DNA from 3 places in the Chitinibacter bivalviorum genome. Region 2 is predicted to be linked to each of the others. Evidence: predicted binding sites of a transcription regulator. Region 2 holds the regulator's gene; each other region holds the start of a gene.

Evidence for each region. Region 2 encodes FliA, which starts transcription of late flagellar genes. Its sites were predicted from a motif close to GCTAAAGNTNNNNNNNNNNCNGCCGATAAT; they were not measured.
Region 1: the regulator FliA is predicted to act here: its motif matches at 2,206-2,235, upstream of HQ393_RS17875 (flagellin N-terminal helical domain-containing protein).
Region 3: the regulator FliA is predicted to act here: its motif matches at 5,279-5,308, upstream of flgM (flagellar biosynthesis anti-sigma factor FlgM).

Annotation. Positions count from the first base shown of each region.
Region 1 covers NZ_CP058627.1:759,328-767,084, forward strand. The annotation lists gene HQ393_RS03500 (O-linked N-acetylglucosamine transferase, SPINDLY family protein) at 1-2,114, opposite strand, end outside; gene HQ393_RS17875 (flagellin N-terminal helical domain-containing protein) at 2,308-3,792, shown strand; gene HQ393_RS03510 (flagellar protein FlaG) at 3,872-4,252, shown strand; gene fliD (flagellar filament capping protein FliD) at 4,288-6,258, shown strand; gene fliS (flagellar export chaperone FliS) at 6,261-6,719, shown strand; gene fliT (flagellar protein FliT) at 6,721-7,023, shown strand; gene HQ393_RS03530 (DUF2802 domain-containing protein) at 7,052-7,462, shown strand; gene fliK (flagellar hook-length control protein FliK) at 7,465-7,757, shown strand, end outside.
Region 2 covers NZ_CP058627.1:29,502-37,258, forward strand. The annotation lists gene HQ393_RS00150 (DNA translocase FtsK) at 1-2,311, opposite strand, end outside; gene HQ393_RS00155 (lysophospholipid acyltransferase family protein) at 2,397-3,143, opposite strand; gene HQ393_RS00160 (flagellar motor protein) at 3,289-4,032, opposite strand; gene HQ393_RS00165 (RNA polymerase sigma factor FliA) at 4,033-4,773, opposite strand; gene HQ393_RS00170 (ABC-type transport auxiliary lipoprotein family protein) at 4,812-5,360, opposite strand; gene HQ393_RS00175 (MlaD family protein) at 5,387-6,433, opposite strand; gene HQ393_RS00180 (ABC transporter ATP-binding protein) at 6,442-7,200, opposite strand; gene HQ393_RS00185 (ABC transporter permease) at 7,204-7,757, opposite strand, start outside.
Region 3 covers NZ_CP058627.1:457,211-464,967, reverse strand. The annotation lists gene bioF (8-amino-7-oxononanoate synthase) at 1-889, opposite strand, end outside; gene HQ393_RS02175 (nitronate monooxygenase) at 1,159-2,448, shown strand; gene HQ393_RS02170 (hypothetical protein) at 2,564-3,010, shown strand; gene dapA (4-hydroxy-tetrahydrodipicolinate synthase) at 3,082-3,957, opposite strand; lysine riboswitch at 4,041-4,239, opposite strand; gene HQ393_RS02160 (flagella synthesis protein FlgN) at 4,486-4,938, opposite strand; gene flgM (flagellar biosynthesis anti-sigma factor FlgM) at 4,944-5,219, opposite strand; gene fliW (flagellar assembly protein FliW) at 5,436-5,849, shown strand; gene HQ393_RS02145 (acetyl-CoA carboxylase carboxyltransferase subunit alpha) at 5,996-6,964, shown strand; gene tilS (tRNA lysidine(34) synthetase TilS) at 6,933-7,757, shown strand, end outside.

The DNA.
Region 1 (7,757 bases), 730 kb from region 2:
ATCTCAGTTAATCGAATGTAGTAATTTGGGTTGTTCGGTGCGTTATCTAATGCATGGCTCATGTACGAAATAGCCATTGAGTAGCCGTTCGCAAAGTCAGCTTCCGCAAATGCTGCTAGTGCTTCCGCTTGCTGCGGTACTGATTCAAGTATCAGGTTGGCCTGATAGTAAACCTTGTTCCATTCTTTTGCGCTGATTGTCACTTGAAGCTGAGTCAACATTTCAGCTAAGTCTTTAGTTTGGCCACTGCCGATAAATACTTGTGTTTTATGCTTTGGAATTTCTGGTGAATTTTCAATTGTTACATTTTGTTTTTCGCACCAATGGATCCAAGCTTGGCGAAGTGCATTATCAAAATAAATACTGAATCTTACTTCATCCATTGCAAGGCTTTTTTCTAGTTTGATTCGAAGCCCTTGTCTTATTTGATTAAGTGTCACAATGTCGTTTGCTAGATTGAATGCTTTTTCAGTATATGAGTTGATGTCATTGGCAATCCAATCTACTTGATTAAGTGCTGTAAGAATCGAAGTCGAAATCCGCTCCCGATATGACCTTCCTGCTAGGGTGATTACAGGCACTCCCATCCAGAGGGCATCAAAGGTGCTATTTCCCCCTGTTAATGGGAAAGTGTCTAGGCTGATGTCAATTTTATGATAGGTAAGGTATTGATTATTTGCAGTCCTTGGTTCCAGAATAAGACATTCAGTTGCGATTCCATGTGAATTGCATTTTGCAATAAGCGCATTTTTGCTCTCAGAATCATCCATGCCCCAAGCTTCAAACAATATTTTCGAGTTTGGGACTAGCCTTAATATATCAGCCCATGCATTGAGCGTACGACTATTTATTTTTGAAAGATTATTGCATGTGCCAAATGTAATATAGCCGTTGGTTAGTGCTGGCGTTGGTTTGACTTGGTACTCCGGCCAGTAGCGTTGAATTGGATTTTTTGCACAAGGGCGATAGACACAAAAAGGTGCGGGCAAAATATATAATTTTTCAGAATACTCTTCATCAGTCGCATTTTCGTCAATAATTTCATCTGTTATGCGAATGTCAATATTAGATAGCCCCGTTGTACCAGGGTATCCTAGCCAAGTAACTTGCACAGGAGCTGGTTTTTCGGCTAGTACACGCATCGCATTACCAGCCGTATGACCAGAGAGATCAATTAAAATATCAATTTCATCTGCTTGAATTGTTTTGCATTGTTCATCTATAGTTTTGAATGCAATAGATTTAAATGAATCGAAGTATTTTACGAGTCTTTCAGTTAATGCATCTCCATTACTAATTGTGTGATAAGCATATACTGAGTATTGAGTTCTATCTAGTCGTGCTAGTAAAGGTTCCAAAATATAAGCGACTGGATGGCTTTTTATGTCAGCAGATAAAAAACCTATTCGTAATTTTCTCCATGGCAAAGGTTTATTTTTGTGGTTCACTGTAACAGTGGCTGCTTTTTCAATTAGATTTGCATATTTTTTACTTTCATAAACGATCTCATCTAAAGTGCTCTCTTCGTCATATTGCATGGCAAACAATAAATTTGTTCTGGCCATGTCAATGTTATTTGGTGTTTTTTCAATGATGTCACGATACCTAAGTACGGCTTCTCTTGGCCGCCCATTTTCAAGGTAATACGTGGCTAAGTTGTTTAGCGCTGTAATGTTATTAGGTTCAAGCTCAAGGGCTTTGTTGCATGAGAGAAAAACGTCCTCTTGATTGCAGAGGTTTTTAGAAATATATGACTTGCATACCCATGCATTTGCATCACGTTGATTTTTTTGCAGTGAAATTTCAATATGTTTACTTGCTTCGCTGAAACGATTCATCGAAGCATAAAGGGAGGCTAGATTAAGATTGAGCTGGCCACTATCGGGAGATTTTTCTAAGCCACGTTCTGTAATTTGTATGGCTTCTTGAATCTTGCCCTCAGTCGCAAGTATGTGTCCAAGGTTGCAAGTGGCATATTCATTGCAAGGATCGGACACTAAAATACGTTGGCATAATTGTTTGAGTTTTGTCGCATCACCTGCTTGATATGCTGTATCCGCAACGGTTTTTTCAGCGTGGAATTGACGTTGGAGGTGCGTTTTTACTTTGCGCATAGTTTGCTTTTTGTAAGGTTGCGAGCGTTTATTGTAGGTGGTTATAGATCACTTGCGAAGTTAGCCGCAAATAATTTTATTTATGGTCGAGCCTAAAGTTGCACAAACAAAAGTCGATAACTTTCCTGTAGGCGGTGTGAACAAGGTTGTGACCCGCCGGTTCTACAATCAATTGTTCTAGGAGATACTCATCATGGCTCAAGTCATTAATACTAACGTTCCATCGTTAAATTCACAGAATAACTTAAATAAATCGCAAAGCATGCTGAGTACTTCTCTGCAGCGCTTGTCTTCAGGTTTGCGGATTAATAGTGCCAAAGATGATGCTGCGGGCTTGGCGATTTCAGATCGTATGACCAGCCAGATTCGCGGTCTTGATCAGGCGCGGCGCAATGCAAATGACGGTATTTCATTGGCACAAACATCTGAGGGGGCATTGTCAACTAGCTCTGATTTGCTGCAGCGGATGCGTGAGTTGGCGGTTCAATCTTCTAACTCAACCAATACTTCAAGCGACCGTAAAGCCTTGCAGGCAGAGGTTGCACAGCTAAGTTCTGAGTTAGATCGCATTTCAACAACAACGCAGTTCAATGGACAAAACTTGCTGGATGGTACCTTTGGTACAGCCAATTTCCAAGTCGGGGCCAATGCAGGTCAAACCATTCAGGCGTCAACTGGTAACTTCCGCACCAATCAGTATGGAAATAACCAAATTTCTACTGCAGGTTCAGGTCCCGCAGCTTCAAGCGGTGCTTTTGGTTCCAATGGTGTTACTGGTGGTACGATCGCCGTATCTGGTTCTGCTGGCACTAAAAACATTACCGTTACTGCCAGCGATACCGCGCAGACCATGGCTAAAAATATCAATGACCAAACATCTGCTACTGGTGTGACTGCTACAGCAACAACAAATGTTGCTTTGGGCTTTACTGCTGCTGGTGCGTATACGATCAATTTGGCCTCTGATAATGGTTCTGCAGGCCAAACGATTAACTTTACTTTGGGTGCGGCAACAGGTTCTGCTGGATTGGCAACGGCCTTATCGGCTATTAATGACCAGACCTCAAAGACTGGAGTTACTGCTCAGTTGAATTCGGGTGGTACAGCTATCGTATTAACAAACTCAAACGGCAATGATATAACTGTAACTGCAGCTTCAGGTAATACTAATGCTGGTAGTGTTACTGTTGGCAAATTAGATACTTCCCTTGCCGCAGTTGGTGCAGGCCAGACCCTGGCTTCAGGGGGGTCAGCCGCGGCGTCAGCAACAGCAAGCGGGACTTTGACTTTTGACTCAGCAAGTGCGTTCTCTATCGTTCCAACTACGACGAATGCTGTTGCGTCAGCAACATCATCATTAAAAGCGGTATCTGGCATCGATATTTCAACCTTTAGTGGTGCACAGGATGCTCTGAAAACGATTGATGCTGCGATTTCAAAGGTGAGTAGCTCACGCGCAGATTTGGGTGCCTTGCAATCGCGTTTTGAAAACACGATCTCTAACTTGTCAACCAGCTCAGAAAATTTGTCTGCATCACGTAGCCGTATTCGTGATACTGATTATGCAAACGAAACAGCGAACTTGGCGAAAGCTCAGGTCTTGCAACAAGCGGGTACTGCGATGCTGGCGCAAGCGAATGCATTGCCTAACCAAGTGTTGAGTTTGCTCCGCGGCTAATTAGCAGTGAATTGAGGTAAACTAAGTATGCCCCGGTGCGAAACACGTACTGGGGCATCTTTGCAAGAAGAGGTGCATCATGCAAATTCAATCAGTGAATGTAACGCCTGCGCTTTCATCGCAGACGCAGAATGAAACTCTCCACCAGAATGGAACAATTAAGGCGGAGCAGGCCGTTGCCCCGGTTCAGGCTGGGCCAACGGCTGTTCAGGCTATTGATCCAAAGCAGCAAGCCAAAGATGTTGAAGATGCCGTCAAAAAAATCAACGAAACCGTACAAGCATTAAATCAAAATGTGGGTCTTGAATTTAGTACCGATCAGGATACGAAGATTCAACTAGTACGCCTAATTGATACAAAGTCAAAAGAAATTTTGCGCCAAATACCTAGTGCTGAAGTGATTAGCATTGCTAAGGCGCTTGATCGACTGCAAGGGCTTCTTGTCAGAGATAAAGCCTAAGTTGGGTCTAGTTAAAGTTCTGAGGGGATTAAATCATGGGCACGATCGATGTGAATTCAATTGTTAGTCAGTTAATGGCAATTGAAAAGCAGCCATTGCAAAAATTCGACGTTAGAAATGTCGGTATTAAGCAACGGATTAGTGCTTATGGAACCATTAAGGGCGCGTTGGCTACTTTTCAAGGCTCTGCTCAAAAGTTAGCTAATGCGGATAATTTTACGACTATCTCCGCAACATCATCCGCTAGTGATTTTGTTGGAATATCGGCCAGCAAAACCGCAGCAAAAAGTAATTTTTCTGTCGAGGTTTCACAGTTAGCGCAAAATCAAAAACTAGCGTCTAAAGCCCTAACGGCACCCACATCAATTGTGGGTACAGGTACGATTTCAATTGAATTTGGCAAATATACAACGAGTGGCACTACCACGAGCTTTACCGCTAACCCAGACAAAGTTTCAAAAACAATAACAATTGATGCTAGTAATAATACGCTTACTGGTTTGCGAGATGCTATAAATAAGGCAGGCGTAGGAGTGACTGCGAGTATCGTGAATGACGGTAGCGGTTATAAGTTGGCTATGGTTTCTACCGATACGGGGGAGTCCAATGCATTAAAAATTACGACTACAGATAGTGATGGTGACAATTCGGATACATCCGGTCTGTCTATGTTAGCCTTTAATGCTGCGACCGGAGGTGCAAGTAATCTTGCTCAGACGCAAGCAGCACAAAACGCCAATTTGAAAATCGATGGCATTGCAATTAGTAAGTCCACAAATACAGTGAGTGATGCTGTCGATGGAGTTACGTTGACACTCAATAAAATTACTACTTCAGCGGTAAATATGAGTGTCAGCCAGAATACCGGGGCAATCACCAAAAATGTTCAAGATTTTGTTAAAGCCTATAATGATTTATCAAAAATGCTAGGCGATCTGACCTCCTATGATCCAAAAACGCAAAATTCTGGCTTATTAAATGGTGATGTAGCTGTTCGGTCGATGCAAAATTCGCTACGTAAAGCGATGACGCAAATGATTTCCGGAACAGGTGGCGATTACAATTCGTTATCTCGTGTCGGTGTATCTTTTGATAAAAATGGCGTGTTATCAGTCGATACGACCAAATTTAATGCTGCCATGTCAAAGGACCCACAAGGTGTCATCAGTTTATTTGCTAGTAACTCAAGGGCTAGTGACTCATTAATCCGAATTGATACTTTTGATAAAAATACTACTTCCTTAGATGATTTAGCCGTGTCAGTAATTAATAATGCGACACAAGCAACCTTAAGCAGTGACGCGTTAACCCCCGCAGGTGGTCCTTTTGTTGTTGATGGAAATAATAATACATTTGGAATTAATGTAAACGGTACAAGCGCATCCATTACATTAACAGTAGGAAGCTATACTCCAGCACAGTTGGCTGCTGAATTACAGACCCGCATCAATTCGGATTCAACATTACAAAATATCGGTGCCAAGGTTAATGTTTCAATAGGGACTGATAATAAAGTACAAATTACAAATGCACGCTATGGTGCTGATGCCACATTGAGTCTCACGGGTAGTTTATTAGGTACAGCACAAACTGTTGCTACACCTGGGCTCGATGTTAAGGTGAAGGTTGGAAATAGCATTAAAACTGGGGTAGGGCAGCAAGTAACTTTAGATAATGGATTGAAGTTTTCGGTATTGGGCGGTGCTGCTAGTTCTCCTGATGGAGCTGACCGAGGAACAATTAATTTTTCGCGTGGTTTAGGCTATCAATTAGACTCTGTAGTAGGTGATATGCTTTCGTCTACGGGTCAAGTTGCATCACGTATCGATGGAATGAATCAAGAAGCAAAGAGAATCTCACAGCAAACAGATCGCTTTAACCGTCGATTGGTAGATATTGAGCAACGTTATCGAAAGCAATATACAGCGCTAGATTTAGCCGTGACAAAAATGCAAAGTACCAGTGACTGGTTGTCTAAACAACTGGCGAATCTGCCTAAGGCATAATTATGAATGCAAATAGAAAAGCACTTAATGCCTATGGCAGTGCAAGCCTTGAACATCAACTTGAGTCAGCTAGCCCTCATCGGTTGGTAGTGATGTTGTTTGACGGTGTTATCAAGTCAATCAATGCGGCAAAATTCCAGATGGGTCAAGGCAATATTGCTGAGAAAGGAAAGTCAATTAGTAAAGCTGTCGCGATTATTGAGGAGGGGTTACGGCTTTCACTCGATAAAACTGCTGGTGGAGAATTGGCGGAGAACTTAGATGCATTGTACGAGTATGCGGCTTACCAGTTGTTAATGGCTAATATGAAAAATGATAAACTTATTTTGGATCAGATTTTAGCGTTGATGAATGATTTGCGAGAGTCTTGGCTGAGCATTGATCCCGTTTTGGGTGCGGCTAATACTACACAAGTTGATTCGCCTGTCGTTGCGGGTGTGCTCAATTATGGTCGAATTTAAGATGATCGATCAGTTGCAGCAGTTATTACAGGCTTCTGAGCATCTTTTGAGTTTAGCAAAAGATGAAGCATGGGATGATTTTGAAATTGAATCGGCTAAGTATGATGCTTTAAGCCAAGATCTGCCGAGCATTACTTGGTCAAAGTATGATGCTACCATGCAAAGTAGGATCAAAAGTTTGTTACTTACAATTCAAGAACTACATCTGCAATTGCTTCCATTAACGCAGGCTTGGCATAGTGAATTACAGGCATTACTGCAGAACGAAGTGCAAGCTCGAAAATTAGACGAAAAATATCGCTAAACAGGTATCGAAATATATAGGAGGGGGCGTGGATAAAGCCGGTTTGTTTTTGACTTGGGCACAACTCCTCTATATTGGCGTTGTGCTGGTGTTGTTTTATGTCGCTGAATTACTGTTTATGTGGTTTCGGCATAGAAAAAATACACCGCCGCATATTGTTCAAGACTCTTCTGCAAGAATTGAGGCATTAGAGCAGGAAATTGAACTACTTAAAATTAGGGTGGCCGCAATTTCTGCTATGCCTCGTGTAAATAATCCGTCATCGAGTCAAATTGACGAGCTTTCTGATGCAGCTGAATCTGGCGATTCTTTGTATGCACAAGCAATTCGTATGGCGCAAAGCGGCGCAGATGCACCCAAACTAGTTGATGAATGCGGGCTTTCGCGGGCTGAAGCTGATTTAATCGTCGCAATTTACCACGGCGTGTACAAGGGGTAATCATGTTACCCGGCAATACTTCCAGTACTTTAGTTGGAAACTATATTCGCGCTCAACAAAGCGTGATTGATACGGTACGGATTTCACCTGATGATTTGCGCCTAACGGTCGGTGAAAAAGTACAGGCAGTGGTGACCAATCAACTCAATAATGGTCGTTTTGCGGTACTTATCAAAGATCAATTGCTCGATCTAAATCTGCCTCGAAATACCCAGCCTGGTGATCAATTTGAGCTCACAGTGCTGAGCAAAGAGCCGCAACTCACTTTCCGGCTCAATCCTAATTTGTCGCCAAC
Region 2 (7,757 bases):
GATTATACCCGATTCGCAGCTGTCTTTGCACGGATGAAATGGATGCGCGGCGACTTTTCATGACGAACGCGACGGCTTCATCATATAAAGGGTCGGTGTCCTCGGTACTATTACCGTCCCCGCCCAGTGATGCATTGCCCGCACTTTCGGCGTCAAAGCCGCCATTAAGGATGCCTTCGATGTATTGAGGCTCACCCATTTCTTTAAGGGAGTCGACTACGCGATGTACTTCATCATCGGCCACAAAGGCACCATGCACGCGTAGTGGATAGCCGCTGCCCGGCGGTAGGAACAACATGTCACCTTGCCCCAACAGCGCCTCTGCACCCATTTGATCCAGAATCGTCCGGCTATCGATCTTGCTGGATACCTGAAACGCGAGTCGTGTTGGGATATTGGCTTTAATCAGGCCGGTAATTACATCCACGGATGGGCGTTGGGTGGCCAAAATCAAATGTATGCCTGCGGCGCGAGCTTTTTGCGCCAAGCGGGCGATGAGTTCTTCAATTTTTTTGCCGGCCACCATCATCAAATCGGCAAATTCATCAACGACCACAACAATAAATGGTAAATGTTCGAGCGGCTCTGGATCATCCGGTGTCAGCGTAAATGGATTGGTCAGTTTTTTACCGGCTTTTTCCGCGTCTTTGACTTTCTGGTTGTAGCCCGCCAGATTGCGTACGCCTAAGGCGCTGAGCAGGCGATAGCGTTTCTCCATTTCAGCCACGCACCAGTTCAACGCATTGGCTGCGAGCTTCATATCGGTGACAACTGGCGCCAGCAAATGCGGAATCCCATCGTAAATCGACAATTCGAGCATTTTCGGGTCGATCATAATAAAGCGCACTTCGTCCGGTGTGGCTTTGTACACAAGCGATAAAATCATCGCATTCACGCCGACCGATTTACCTGAGCCCGTAGTACCGGCGACCAGCATATGTGGCGCTTTGGCCAGATCGGTAACGATGGGTTTGCCGGTAATGTCTTTGCCCAGGACCAGCGTTAATTTGCTGGCCATCGAGTGATAGGCTTCGCTCGACATGATTTCCGACAGGCGAATCATCTGGCGCGTTGGATTGGGTAATTCCAAGCCCATATAGGTTTTGCCGGGAATCGTCTCTACGACACGAATCGACACCAAGCCCAGCGCGCGGGCTAGGTCTTTCATTAGATTCACAATCTGTGAGCCTTTGACGCCAACAGCCGGCTCGATCTCGTAACGTGTAATAACGGGGCCTGGATAAGCGGCAACGACTTTGACTTCAACATTAAAGTCGGCCAATTTGCGCTCGATCAGTTGCGAGGTAAATTCCAGCGTTTCTTTGCTAATTGTTTCCTGTGCGACAGGCGCGGGAGCAAGCAAGCCCAAGGAAGGCAAGGAGCCATCGCCAAAAGCGGCAATGCTTGGATTGGGTTTTTTGCTCTGTGCTACAGGGGCCGGAGGCAGATCCTCTTCTGCAAACAGCAAGGGCTGTGCGGCTTGTTTAGCTTCGAGGATTTGCTGTTTTTCTAGTTCTTTCTTTTCTCGTTCCAGTTTTTTTGCGATGGGGACATCAACTTGCGGCGTTTCGATAATTAAAGGCGCTTTGTCGTCTTGTTTCTTTTTGGCTTCAGACACCTTTTGCTCGCGCATTTTTTTGGTTTCGCGGCCGATTTTTCTATCTTGTGCGGCTTGGAATGCAGAATGGATTTTTTCTATGCCCCATTCAATGGCTGCCCCAATGTTTTCCATGACATTGAGCCAAGACAGGCCTGTGAAGAGTGATATACCCAGCCCCATCGTCGCAAATAGCAACAGCGTTGCGCCGCTAAAGCCAAAGCTTTTCATCAGCCAACCGCCCAGCGATAGACCTAGAATCCCGCCTGGAACATGTGGCAAGGACACCGTCATGCTATGTAGACGCAAAGCTTCAAGGCTGGCGCTGGATAAGATAATCAGCGCAAAGCCTAGGCAGGCCAGAAAAACGAGCGGTTTGGAAGACTCAGTGACGCGGTCGATGCGGCGATAGCCCCATAAAATGGCAGCCAAGCAAAAGACGATCCACCACCAAGCAGAAAAGCCGAAGCAATATAACAATACATCGGCCACCCATGCGCCAAAGGTACCACCTCGATTGTGAATCACTGTTTCGGTGGCGCTATGTGACCAGCCTGGGTCAGAGCGATGGTAGCTGGTGAGGACGAGGATTAGATAGCCCAGCAAAACGACGAGCAATAGCCACCAAGATTCTCGCAATAAATTAGCGACAGGGGCAGGCAGCGCTGCGCGCGTCGAGATGTTGGCAACATTTTTCTTGCGAAACAGGGGCATGGTTCAATTTGTCGGAATCGATAGCTTTCGCGATTATAACGGCAAGCCCGTCTTGTGCAGGGGAAAAGCGACGAATGCTGGCAAATTAATCCAAAAAGCGCTGCTGCCACGCCAAATATTGCGCATAAACTGCCTGATTGTATTGTTCTTTGTCGCTAAATTGTTGCGCTTGGATGGGGTCAAAGACGTGGTAATGCACGACGGGGTTAGGCGTGGTTATCATGAGCCAGATTTTGGTGAGTAAATGCTCACCTGCCTGCCATTCAAATTGTGCCTGTGCTTCATGATGTAAAAATACCGGCAAAATGGGCACTCCTGTCGCTAGTGAGGTGGCAAACGCGCCAAATAAAAAACGTGGCGCTATTCTGCGGCCTTTGCATCCGCCTTCGGGATAGAGCGCAATATTGTCGCCCGAATTGACCGCGTCGATCAGTGCTTGTTGCGCCGCTTGGCGAGAGTCTTTGCTTTCTCGCTCAACAAAGAGGGTTCCCGCTGCTTGAGCAATTTTGCCAACCAGAAACCATGTTTTGACTTCGACTTTGGCTAAGCTGCGAACACGAAAAAGGGCCGGAATACCCACGTCTTCCAGAGCAGATGGGTGATTAGCGATCAGGATATAGTGTTCAGGTAGTTGCCCTTGATAATGCTGATGCAGGCGTAATTGAACACCTAGTGCGCGGATAAAACAGCGGCACCAGCTTTGAAATAAGCTGGGATAAATCACTTTAAGCCATTGTGCAGGTAATAGTGATAGCGCCACCATCGCGAGCGTGAATAGCGCTAAATCCAGCCAAGCAATGCAGCGCACGAAGAGGCGACATAGGGGAATCATGGTGTTTCCTAGGCGCTAAGTTATTTTGACTATAGCGACTGGGAAACTGATTTGTGTAGGAAATGCAGAATGAGCAAATAATTTTGGCTGATGGGTTGGGTATGTGCTTGAATGTAATATCTTGCTTTGATTTGGGGGATATACCCTAGTGATGTAGGAAACCTGCCAATTTGTTTTCGAGTAAGCGAGGGTTTTCACCATTGGCAATGGTCACGAGGCCTTCGGCGACCATTTCGCGACGACGCACTTCGAGCATGATGTAGTGTTTGAGTTTATTGGAAATCGGCAGCAGGATTAAGTTGGCTGCGCCTACGCCGTAAATCGTTGCGACAAAGGCGACGGCAATCCCCGCCCCAAGCTTAGAAGGGTCGGTTAGATTTTCCATCACGTGAATTAGGCCAAGTACCGCGCCCAAAATACCAAAAGTGGGCGAGTAGCCACCGGCCGATTCCCAGATCTTGGCTGCTGCGCGGGCTTGATCTTCATACGCATCGATATCGAGCTCAAGTGCACGGCGTACGGTTTCGGGCTCGGCGCCATCGACCACCATTGTTAAACCACGTTTTACAAATGGATCTTTTTCGCTATTTAGATAGGCCTCAAGTGCCAGTAAACCGCCACGGCGCGCTTGATTACCCCAATTCATTAAGGTGCTTAAAACTTTGCGAAAATCCATCGATGGGGGAAAGAAAATCCAGCGCAGCATTTTAATGCCAGCAATAAAGTGCCGCATTTCGGTTTGCAACATCACCGCGCCGGTGGTGCCGCCAATCACGATCAAAAAGGCGGTGAACTGAACGAGCGAGCCGATATGACCGCCTTCGAGCCAATGCCCCAGCACAATGGCGGTTAAACCTAAAATAATGCCTAAAACGCTAATTTTATCCATTTAGATCAGCCAGTCTTTGAGTTTACCGCGCAGTCGGGCGACTGCTTGGCTATGGAGTTGGCAAACACGCGATTCGGATACGCCTAGGACGGCGCCGATTTCTTTGAGATTGAGTTCTTCGTCGTAATACAGCGCCATCAGTAGTTTTTCGCGTTCTGGCAAGCCACTAATTGCTTCAATCAGGTGCCCGCGGAACGATTCATCGCTTAAGACATCGGCCGGATTGGCGCTGTGGTCGGCGGCATATTGATCGAGCTGATCGTTTTCGCCCTCAACTTCGAAATCTTCATAGTGCAATAACTGGTGGCCGCGAGCATCACCGAGCATGGTTTGGTATTCGTCGAGCGGAATATTGAGCGCCTGAGCCACTTCGCCCTCGGTGGGCTGACGGCCTTGTTGTTGCTCCAGCGCCACGATCGCACGCTCGATTTCGCGCATGTTTTTTCGCGCCTGACGAGGCAGCCAGTCTGCACTGCGCAGCTCGTCCAACATGGCGCCACGGATGCGTTGGCTGGCGAAGGTTTCAAACTGCACGCCAGCATCAATATCAAAATTGCGGGCAGCTTCCATCAAGCCCATTAAGCCTACTTGGATTAAGTCGTCGACATCAACGCTGGCGGGCAGCTTGCTGATCATGTGATAAGCAATTTTTCTGACCAAGGGCGCATGTTGTTGCACGCGATCTTCTTCGCTAGAGCTTTGGGTGCTGCGATAAAGTGAAAGGGCGCGATTGGATGACATGATAACAGCGTAAACGGAATGTCCTTTAGTGTAGCTGACTAATTGAGGTTTGACGAAATCAGATGTTGTTCTAATTGATTTAGTAACGATGCCAATGCTTGTTGATAGCCTTTTGCCGCCGTTTCTGGTTGAGCGTCGGCAATCACTTGCTCGGCGGTCAAAGTGAAACTCTCTGACTTGGCATGGTTGCTGAGCAAGAATTGCACCCTGATCAAGACTTTGGGGTGATGCACGTCGCTGACGTCGATATACATTGCGAGTAATTCGCCTTCGAGCTGCCATGGCGCAATCAGGCTGCTGCCGGTTGGATAAACCTGACTAAATAAGCCGCTTTGCGCCAACCATTGGCGAGTTTGCTGGGTGATTTGTACCGTGGGTGTTGCCAAAAAGCCGTGATAGGGGTCGGCAACAAAGCGCTGTTCGCTCTCTTTATATAGAAATGCCATGTCCCGATATGGGGCGGTGCTGCGTAACTCATTGACTTGGAGTGCGCCAAATTGAGCGCTCTGGCTGGTACCGCTACGCTGGGTTTGCAGCAAATAATCTTGGCGCGCAGGCGGCGTGCTGCTGCAGGCGGTGATGAGCATGATGCATACAATAATCAGTGCATTTTTCATGGTTTGGGCGGGATATAGGGTTTGGGTGGCTCGGCAAACAACAGACTGCTAGGGCGTTGATTGGCTTTCTCGCTCAGGGCTTTCAGATTCGCGCTGGTGCTGCTGAGGTTATCAATGATTTGTTGTAAATCACCCTCACGCTGCGCGCTCAAATGATCAAGGCGCAGCGTAATTTTGTCGATGCGCTGCACAGCGCTGGCTAACTCTGGGCTGGCGAGTAGAGTTTTGGCCGAATGTGCTGCACTGGCAAAGTCATTGCTGGCAGTACGCAGTGCAGGTTGCTCCAATATAGTTTTCAAGGCTTGATTGGTTTCTCGTGCTTCGCTAATCAGCTGGCTGCTTTCGCTGGCAATTTGCGCGAGTGGCATCGCATTGATGGTGCCGAGCAATTGACTAGTCTGTTGGCTTAATTGTTTGGTGGGAATGTCTTGTAGCTTCTGATTCATCGTGATTAGGGTTTGATTCACCAAATCGACGGTTTTGTCGAGATCGACGCGTTGCAATTTGGCCATTAAATCCTGTGCGCTCCCCAAAATTTGATTCACCGTACTATTGGTCGAGGGGATGTAGAGGTATTTAGGCTTCCATGCAAAGGGCAGAGTGTGTTGATCCGCGTTGCTGACATAATCAATTTCAAGGTAACTGGTGCCTGTGAGCCCTTGCGGCGCCAATTTGACACGTAAGCCCTTGGCAATTTCGCCATCGAGCTCTTGCTGCTGTGCATTGTTGAGATCATGTTTCCCAAACAGCGCATTTTGTAGGGTGGCTTCTACCAAAACGTATTGTTTGCGCTGGGTGTTGGGCAGTTCACCCTCGTAGCGATTGTAGGTAAAGGTGATGGCGCTGACTTCGCCGACGGCGACGCCACGGTAACGCACTTTGGAGCCGACATCGAGCCCGCGAACGGATTCGTCAAAATAGGTTTCGAGCATAATTTTGGGTTGCCACCAGCGACCACTGCCAATCCCGATCAGCAGTGCTGCACCTAAAATCAGCGTGCCGATAATAAATAGCCCAAGGCGGAAATTCGAACGATGTTGCATAGGTTTCGTTAACCCTCGACTCGAAGTGGGCGTTGCGCATTAAAAAAGCTCGATACACGACGATCGCTCGATTGAGCTAAGGCTGCTGGTGTGTCGATGGCCACAATGCCTTTGATGGTTTTGTCTAGCATAATTGCCCGATCTGCAATGGCCGCAATACTGGCCAATTCATGGGTTACCACCACAATGGTGACGCCTTGGGTTTCAGCAAGGCGACGAATAAGCTGATCAAGTTCGGCCGAGGTAATCGGATCAAGCCCAGCGGAGGGTTCATCCAAAAACAAGATTTGCGGATCCAGCGCCATCGCGCGGGCAATCGCCGCGCGTTTTTGCATCCCGCCTGATAATTCAGATGGGAAAAAATCGGCAAATTCTTCTAGCCCAACCAATCGTAATTTGAGCCGCGCCAGTGTGTCTATCGCGATGGCATCCAACTCGCTAAAGCTACTAAGCGGCAGCGTAATATTATCCAGAATACTCATCGAGCCAAAGAGTGCGCCAGATTGATACATAACGCCAATTTTGCGCAGTATAGCCTCACGATCCTTGTAATTAGAGCCTACTAGCTCATTACCCACTATCTGTATGCTGCCAGAGCGTGGGGGGTAAAGGCCGATCAGATGTTTGAGCAGTGTCGATTTGCCGCAGCCCGAGCCGCCAAGTATCGTCACCACTTCACCTTTTTCAATGCTAAAGCTCACATCTTCCAAGATCGAGCGATCGCCCCAGCCACAGTACAGATGATTGACTGCAATACTCGGATTCATCGCCTACCAGCCCAGATGATAGTAAACGACCGCGAAAATGCCGTCGGTGATCACCAGTAATACCAAAATATTCACCACTGCACGGGTGGTCGACGCACCGACCGCACTTGCGCCAGTGCCTGTACTGAGGCCACGAAAGCAGCCGACCGAAGCCACAACAAGACCAAAAGCGGCCGCCTTGAGCATGCCGCTAAAAAAATCCGTTGCATCAACTTGAGTGCTCACTTGCGTCCAGAACGTCGACATCGGTATGCCAAACCCTTCCATCACCAAAGCACCGCCGAGCAAACTAATCACTTCGGCACAAATGGCCAGCAATGGCAGCATTAATAAACCCGCCAGCAAACGCGGCAACACCAGAAAATGCATTGGGTCATAGCCAAATGTCACCAGCGCATTGATTTCTTCATTTACTTTCATCGTGCCAATTTCGGCAGCAAATGCCGCGCCCGAGCGGCCAGCTAGTACGATGGCTGTCATCAAGGGGCCAAGCTCGCGGATCATCGATAGCCCGAGCAGATTGGCGACAAAAACCTCGGCGCCAAATTGGCGCATCG
Region 3 (7,757 bases), 430 kb from region 2:
GGCGCTCGCGGCGTGCCTTATCGTGCTCGATCACATCGAGGCTAGCGTGCAGCGCGCAGGCCAGCAGCGGCGGCGCTGCGGTGGTATAGATATACGAGCGGGCGGTATTGATCAGATAATCAATGACCACTTGCTCTGCAGCGATATACGCCCCTGCAACGCCTGCCGCCTTGCCCAAGGTGGCCATATAAATGATCCGTGGCGAATCAAGTCCTAATTCAGCCAGCGTACCGCGCCCTTCGCCGAGCACGCCAAAGCCGTGCGCGTCGTCGATATACAGCAGCGCATCGTATTGCTCTGCCAGCGCCAGATATTGCGCCAGCGGCGCGATATCGCCGTCCATGCTAAATACGGCATCGACCGCGATCAGCTTTCGTTTTGCATCCGATTGCGCCAGCAGACGTTCGAGCTGCGCGACGTCGTTGTGCGCAAAGCGTTTGAAATCGGCGCGCGCCAGCTGGCAAGCGTCATTGAGCGAAGCGTGATTGAGCTTATCGGCAAACACTGCATCCCCGCGCCCGAGCAAGGCGGGGATGACGGCCAGATTGGCCATAAATCCGGTTGAAAGCAAAATCGCCGCGGGTTTGCCGCTAAACGCAGCAAAGCGCTCTTCCAACGTATGCTGCGGCGTGAAATGCCCCGCGACCAAATGCGCCGCACCGCTGCCCACGCCCCACTCCGCCGCACCTTGCTGCGCGGCAGCGACAACGCTTGGGTGATTGGCCAACCCCAAATAATCATTGCTACAAAAATTAAGCACTTCACAGCCATTGCACATCACCCGCGCGCCTTGTGGCGAATCGAGGACGCGGCGGCGGCGATACAGGCTTTTACTCTCGCGCTCGCTTAATTCGGTGGCTAATTGATTTAGAAATGGGGATTCAGACATGCAAGTCCTTCAGGCGGCATTCGATACTCGGGCTATTTTACCCAAAATCGCCAGCGGCACCGAAAATGCACAATCATGGGCATGAATCTGGATTATTTACCTCGAAATAACTGCAGCAAAGATGAAATTATTGCGCCTCGTCATGTTAGTTCCGCCCCACGCAAGGCCATTTAAGGATATGATTGCCCCTTCTGAAAAATAGCGATTTTGTGTGCCCGAAAATTAAACAATTGTTTAATACCAGTACATGAAGCAGTGGATTAGATTGAATGAAGCGTGTTGATGATTTTCGCCTGACCTTTAAAGACCTTGAAGGAAATGAAAAAAAGTACGTGCCAATTATGATTGGTGGCATGGGTGTCGATATTTCGACTGCTGATTTGGCACTCGAAGCCTGTCGCCTCGGCGGTATTGGCCACATTTCAGATGCCATGATCAATACGGTTACTGATCGCCGCTACAACACCAAGCATGTCAAAGACAAGCTAAAACAATACAAATTCAATGTCGCCAATAGCGACAAATCAGTGGTGCAATTCGATCTGGCGCAATTAGAAGAAGCCACGCGCCTGCACGTTGAAGCCACCATGAAACGCAAACAAGGCGACGGCCTGATTCTGATCAACTGCATGGAAAAGTTGACGATGAATGGCCCGAAAGAAACCTTGCGTGTGCGGATGCGTGCTGCGCTCGATGCGGGCATCGACGGCATTACGCTGGCTGCGGGTCTGCACCTGGGGTCGTTTTCACTGATCGAAGATCATCCGCGTTTCCGGACCGCCAAGCTCGGCATCATTGTGTCTTCAGTGCGTGCACTGCAATTGTTCATCAAAAAATCAGCACGCACCAATCGCCTGCCTGATTACGTCGTGGTTGAAGGCCCATTGGCCGGTGGTCACTTGGGCTTTGGTATGGATTGGGCCGAGTTCAAGCTCGAAGACATCGCCGCTGAAGTGGTGGCTTGGATTAAAGAGCAAGGCTACGACAACATGCCAGTGATCGCCGCAGGCGGCGTATTTACTGGCTCGGATGCAGTCAAGTACCTCGAAATGGGCTGCGGCGGCGTGCAAGTGGCAACGCGCTTTACCGTGACCAAAGAATGCGGCCTGCCTGATGATGTGAAACAGGAATATTTCAAAGCGTCGGAAGACATCATCGAAGTGAATCAAATTTCGCCAACCGGCTACCCAATGCGCATGTTGAAAAACACGCCAGCCATTGGCTCAGGCATTCGCCCGAACTGCGAAGCGTATGGCTACCTGCTCGACGCCAACGGCAGCTGCTCGTACATTCAGGCCTACAACAAAGTCATCGAAGAAAACCCAACAGCCAAGAAAATCTCGGAAATTCACGTTTACGAGAAAACTTGCCTATGTACGCATATGCGCAACTTCGATTGCTGGACTTGCGGCCACTATACATATCGCCTCAAAGACACGACCAACAAACTACCCGATGGTCGCTACCAGCTTCTGACTGCCGAACATGTATTCAAAGATTACCAGTTCAGCACCGACAACCAAATCGCATTGCCAGAATTGGACGAAACGGCGGTTTAATTAGCTGCACACCACCAACCCGCTTACGAGCGGGTTTTTTGTAACTACCATATGCTGCACGGCTTTGATCTGGAGACTGAAGCAACCATAGACCATCCACCTGCGAGCGTAACTAATGAAAACTAGCACTGTTCGAGTTATTGCCTTCGGCTGCATCGCCTTGACACTTGGCCTTCAAGGTTTAGTTGCTGCCTTTACTCGTTGCGAAGCATTAGAACTATTTATTGCTGGATTCATTATGCTAGTTCCTGCAATTTTATTTGCATTCACAAGTAAACCATCATCTGGTATTGGTGCTGCTTTTGGCTCAATCCCTTTTCTGATGTGGGCAAATCATGCAGAGTGCTTGCAAGCGCAACAAAGCGGAGGGGCGGCCATGGCATATGTGTTTACCTTGTTTATCGGGGTGCCAGCGTCTGCACTCATCGGATGCCTAACCCAATTTGTACCTTTCGTTCTCAGAATAAAACCACGCAAAAATCTGATTAGTTACGCAAGTTCCGAACAATTGAATAAAACAACTCGTAAATTTGGAATCAAGAAAAGAGCCAAAAAACACTAATTTTTACAAAGTATCGCCGTCAAGATTAAGATCAAAAAGGGCTAGACGGCAATACTCATAGGGGTATCTAATCAAACTAGCTCGGCCACTTCACGATCTTTAGCTAGGATTGGCTCAAGCGAATTCAGATCTGCGGCACACAGCGGCAGGCGCAGTTCATTCGAAGTAATTCGCCCTTGGTGATGCATGATTGCTTTGGCGGGTATCGGGTTGGCGGCCAAGAATAGCGTTTCGGATGCGCTGCGCAGCAAATCACCAATCACCTCGCCCGCCAAGCCCTGCGCTACCCAGCGCGCCACTTGCTGCGGCCAGACATTACTCGCCACTGAAACCAAGCCCGCAGCACCGAGTTTTGCGTGCTCGGCAAACAGCACATCGTCGCCCGAATACCAAGCGATGCTTGGAAAGGCGGCTTTTAGCTCCGCAAAGCGCGCGGCATTGCCACCCGATTCTTTAACCGCCCAGCAATTGGGGTGCTCAATCAGGCCCGCCAGTGCCACATCCGACAGTGGCACGCCTGCGCGCGATGGAATGTTGTACAGCATACAGGGCTTGTTAACTGCATCCATCAGCGCGGCAAACCAGCGGCGCTGCCCTTCAGCACCCGGCTTGGCATAGATCGGTGTCACCAACAGATAGGCGTGGATCGGCAAGGTTTCACAAAAAGCCAGCCACTCAAGCTGGCTAGCTAGATCAAGCCCACCAACGCCGACCATGATCGGCACTTGCAATTGCAGGCTACAGGCGTGCTGTAACACGGCTTTACGCTCGGCCAAAGTCAGATTACTACCTTCACCCGTTGAGCCGAGCAAGAGCACGCCAGCACCAGCCGCTTCCTGCTCGCGCAGCAAAGCCGTCAGGGCATTCAGATCGAGTGACTCGTCAGGTAAAAAGGGGGTAATCAGCGCAGTCCAGAGCGATCTCTGGCGGGGATTGAGTGAGGTCATGCGATTCTCCAAATCAAGTAATAACGATTGGAGAGAGGAAAAGTGCGGCAATGACAGGCGCCAAAATAGCGCCAGAATAAATCATCACCAAGAGCACTCCAGTACCTCAATGCGCGGCAAAGCACACAGTGGGCTACTGACAGTCCAGGGGATTCAGCCCCTGCAACCAGCGCTTGACTCATCACATAGTCAAACACTTCGGCCTTGCACCCCCTAGTACTGCGTCAGCGGAATATGATTTCCTCAGCAATACGCCCTGGGCAAGGCGCCTCTCTTGTCGTTCAGAACCCCGATTTTCTCTGCGAATCGCTATTGCTGTCAAATCATATGCATTTTGCGAGGGTGAGTTCTTGATTAATCTCGCATTCAAGCCAGTGTGGGTGTGTACAGGGCTACGATTTTGGACTGAATTGAAAAAACTATTGAGCAAATACCAATAGCAGCATCCCAGCTATACACCCGAGCATTTGGATAGAGCTCGGATGATGAATCTCAAAATGAGGAATAGAAGAAATAGAACGGAGGAAATTACGCGCGATCGAAGGGGCGACTAATTGCCGACAACTGACTTAAACGCCCATCAGCGCTGTAACCCACATCAGGATTACGTTGCGCAGCCAGATTAGACATAATGAAACGATTCGCTTCTTCATGCGTTTCGATCAATTGGCCATTGGTGCGATTCATCATTTCAGCGAGCTTGGCACTTTGGCGTAAATCTTGCCAAACCTGAATCTGCTCACCTAAGGCTACTTCAATTTGATCGATTGTTTGCAATTGCGCTTGTGAGCAATACTGAGCGCGCGCCTTGCTTGCCAGCTCTAAAGCCTGCAACGCGCGATTTTTGTCTTCAATGATTTTTTGAACCGCGTCAAACTGGCGTTTGATTAGCGCATCTTGCTCTTGGGTCAACAAAACAATCAGTGCTTGCACACCGGATAGTTCAGCCGATAAATGGTTTCTCAAGCCTTCATTGCTCATCGTGATTAGCGGGCCAGTAGCTCTTTCACACTTGATAGCAAACCATCGGCAATCGCTTCCGGTTTAACCGCAAAGCGGCCTTCTGCAATCGCAGAGCGAATTGCAGCTACTTTTTCAGCATCAAAGCTGGCTTCATTACTGGCTACGCCTGAGAGCTTACTATTGACACTGCTACTTTCAACTGGCGTAGCAGCATCGGTTTTGGCGCTGGCATTGCTGCGCACCTCAGCCGTTTTACTCGCTAAACTCGCAAGCGGCTTACCCGAATTGTCGATTTTCATGATGTATCCCCTACCGTGATGTCCGGCGGTCATCGTCCCGTTATTTAACCATTATGCCTATAATCGGCAGCAGAGAGAAATTCTTTAGCAATTCAACCTTTTATCAGATTATTCTAATACACTTTGCGGCCAATTTCATACAAAAAATAGCCAATTAGCCCCGCTTTTGAGTAAGCTGGACTATGATTTTAGCTTATTCATAGGGGAGTATGCGCAATGGAAGTTTTCCAAAGTCAGTTTGGCCCGATCGAAGTCGATCCAAATACGGTTATTCATTTTCCGGCTGGCTTGCCGGGATTTGACGATTGCAAAAACTTCAAATTGCTCAACGAAGAAAAACCCAATCCCAGCATTTACTGGCTACAGTCGCTTGATGATGCCAGCGTGGCGTTTTCAATTATCGCGGCCGAACGCTTAGGCTTTAACTACGTGCTCACGCTAAACGATGAAGAATGTGACTCTATCGAGTTAAAAGACGCTTCCGAAGCCATGTTGTTTCTGATTTTGTCGCGACCAGAAGGCGAAGCAATTCGTGCCAATACCTTGGCACCACTGGTCATCAACCTGCAGTCTCGTAAGGGTTTGCAAAAAACAGATCTCAAAGCAGATATCGTATTTAGCAACAAATAAGCGGCAATTTGCTGCAAAGCAATAACACTTTAGCTGCACGATAGCTTGGGTTTGCAGCACGCTTGTTGTATGATTGCGCCAAATTTTTGGGGTAGCCATCTGGGCTACCTGCTTGCGCTAAATTGGCGCCTCTGGAGTTTTAGAGCATGAAAACCACCTTCCTTGACTTCGAGCAATCGGTTGCCGAGCTCGAAAACAAGATCGAAGAGCTGCGCTACGTGCAGGATGATTCGGCAGTTGATATTTCGGTTGAGATTTCTCACCTCGAGAAAAAGAGTCTTGAACTCACCAAAAATATCTATTCGAAATTAACGCCTTGGCAAATTTCACAGGTGTCACGCCATCCACAGCGTCCGTACACCTACGATTATATTGCGGGCTTATTTACCGATTTCCAAGAGCTGCATGGCGACCGCGCATTTGCTGATGATTTGGCGATTGTAGGTGGTTTAGCGCGCTTTAATGGTCAAAGCGTCATGGTCATCGGCCATCAAAAAGGCCGCGATACCAAAGAAAAAATCGCGCGTAATTTTGGTATGCCACGCCCAGAAGGCTATCGCAAAGCCTTGCGCATGATGAAGCTGGCCGAAAAATTCAATATTCCAGTGATCACCTTTGTCGACACGCCGGGTGCCTACCCAGGTATAGGCGCGGAAGAGCGTGGACAATCGGAAGCGATTGGTCGCAATCTGTTTGAAATGGCCAAATTGCGCGTGCCAGTGATCTGCACCGTGATTGGTGAAGGCGGCTCGGGCGGCGCGTTGGCAATTGCCGTCGGCGACGTAGTACAAATGTTGCAATATTCAACCTACTCGGTCATTTCACCAGAAGGTTGCGCGACGATTTTGTGGAAAACCGCTGAACGTGCGGCTGATGCAGCTGAAGCGTTGGGCATTACGGCCACTCGCCTGAAAACCTTGGGCTTGATCGACAAGGTTGTACCAGAACCCGTTGGCGGCGCACATCGTGATCCGCAAGCGATGATGGCAACCCTGAAAAAATCAATCGCCGACTCACTCAAAGCGCTCAAAGCGCAAAGTATCGACGAGCTACTTGATTCACGTTTTGATCGCTTGATGGAACATGGCAAATTCAAAGAAGAAGCCGTCGCCTAAGGCGAACTGGCCAGAAGCGCGTGATTTGATTACGCGCTTTATCGATCAGCAGCAAAACGACAACGGGAGCTTCGGCTCCCGTTGTGCCTTCCAAACACCTCGCCTGAGCGTGGGGCTATCGGGCGGACTCGACTCCAGCGTGCTATTGCACTTTCTAGCCTCGCTGCGCGACGAGCTAGGCTTTGCATTAAGCGCCCTGCACGTTCATCACGGGCTTTCACCCAACGCGGACATTTGGGCCCAATCCGCTCAAGCATTTGCCGCGCATTTGAATGTGCCTTGCCAGATTCAACACGTCACGCTCGAGCCCAATAGCGGCTATGGCATTGAAGGCGCGGCGCGTAAAGCGCGCTATGCCCAATACGAACTTCAAGCTTGCGACGCGATTGTTTTGGCGCACCATCAAAATGATCAGGCCGAAACTGTCTTGATCAATTTGCTACGTGGTTGTGGCCCCGCGGGCCTTGCCGCGATGCCTAGCCAGCGCCCACTTAATCCGCACATGGCCTTGTTGCGCCCGCTACTGACGCTACCCCGCAGCGAGTTATTGTCGTACGCTCAAAGCCATGATTTGCAGTGGGTAGAAGATGAAAGCAATCTGGACACCCAATATCAGCGCAATGATATTCGGCATAATTTAATGCCCACTATCATGCGTATATCGCCCAAAGCATTAACTACCATTACTCGCAGCGCCATACATCAATCCGAAGTCAATGACTTACTGATCGAAATTGCCGAACTCGATTTGCAGCAATGCCAGTCTGGCAATAGCCTAGCGCTTGAACCTTGG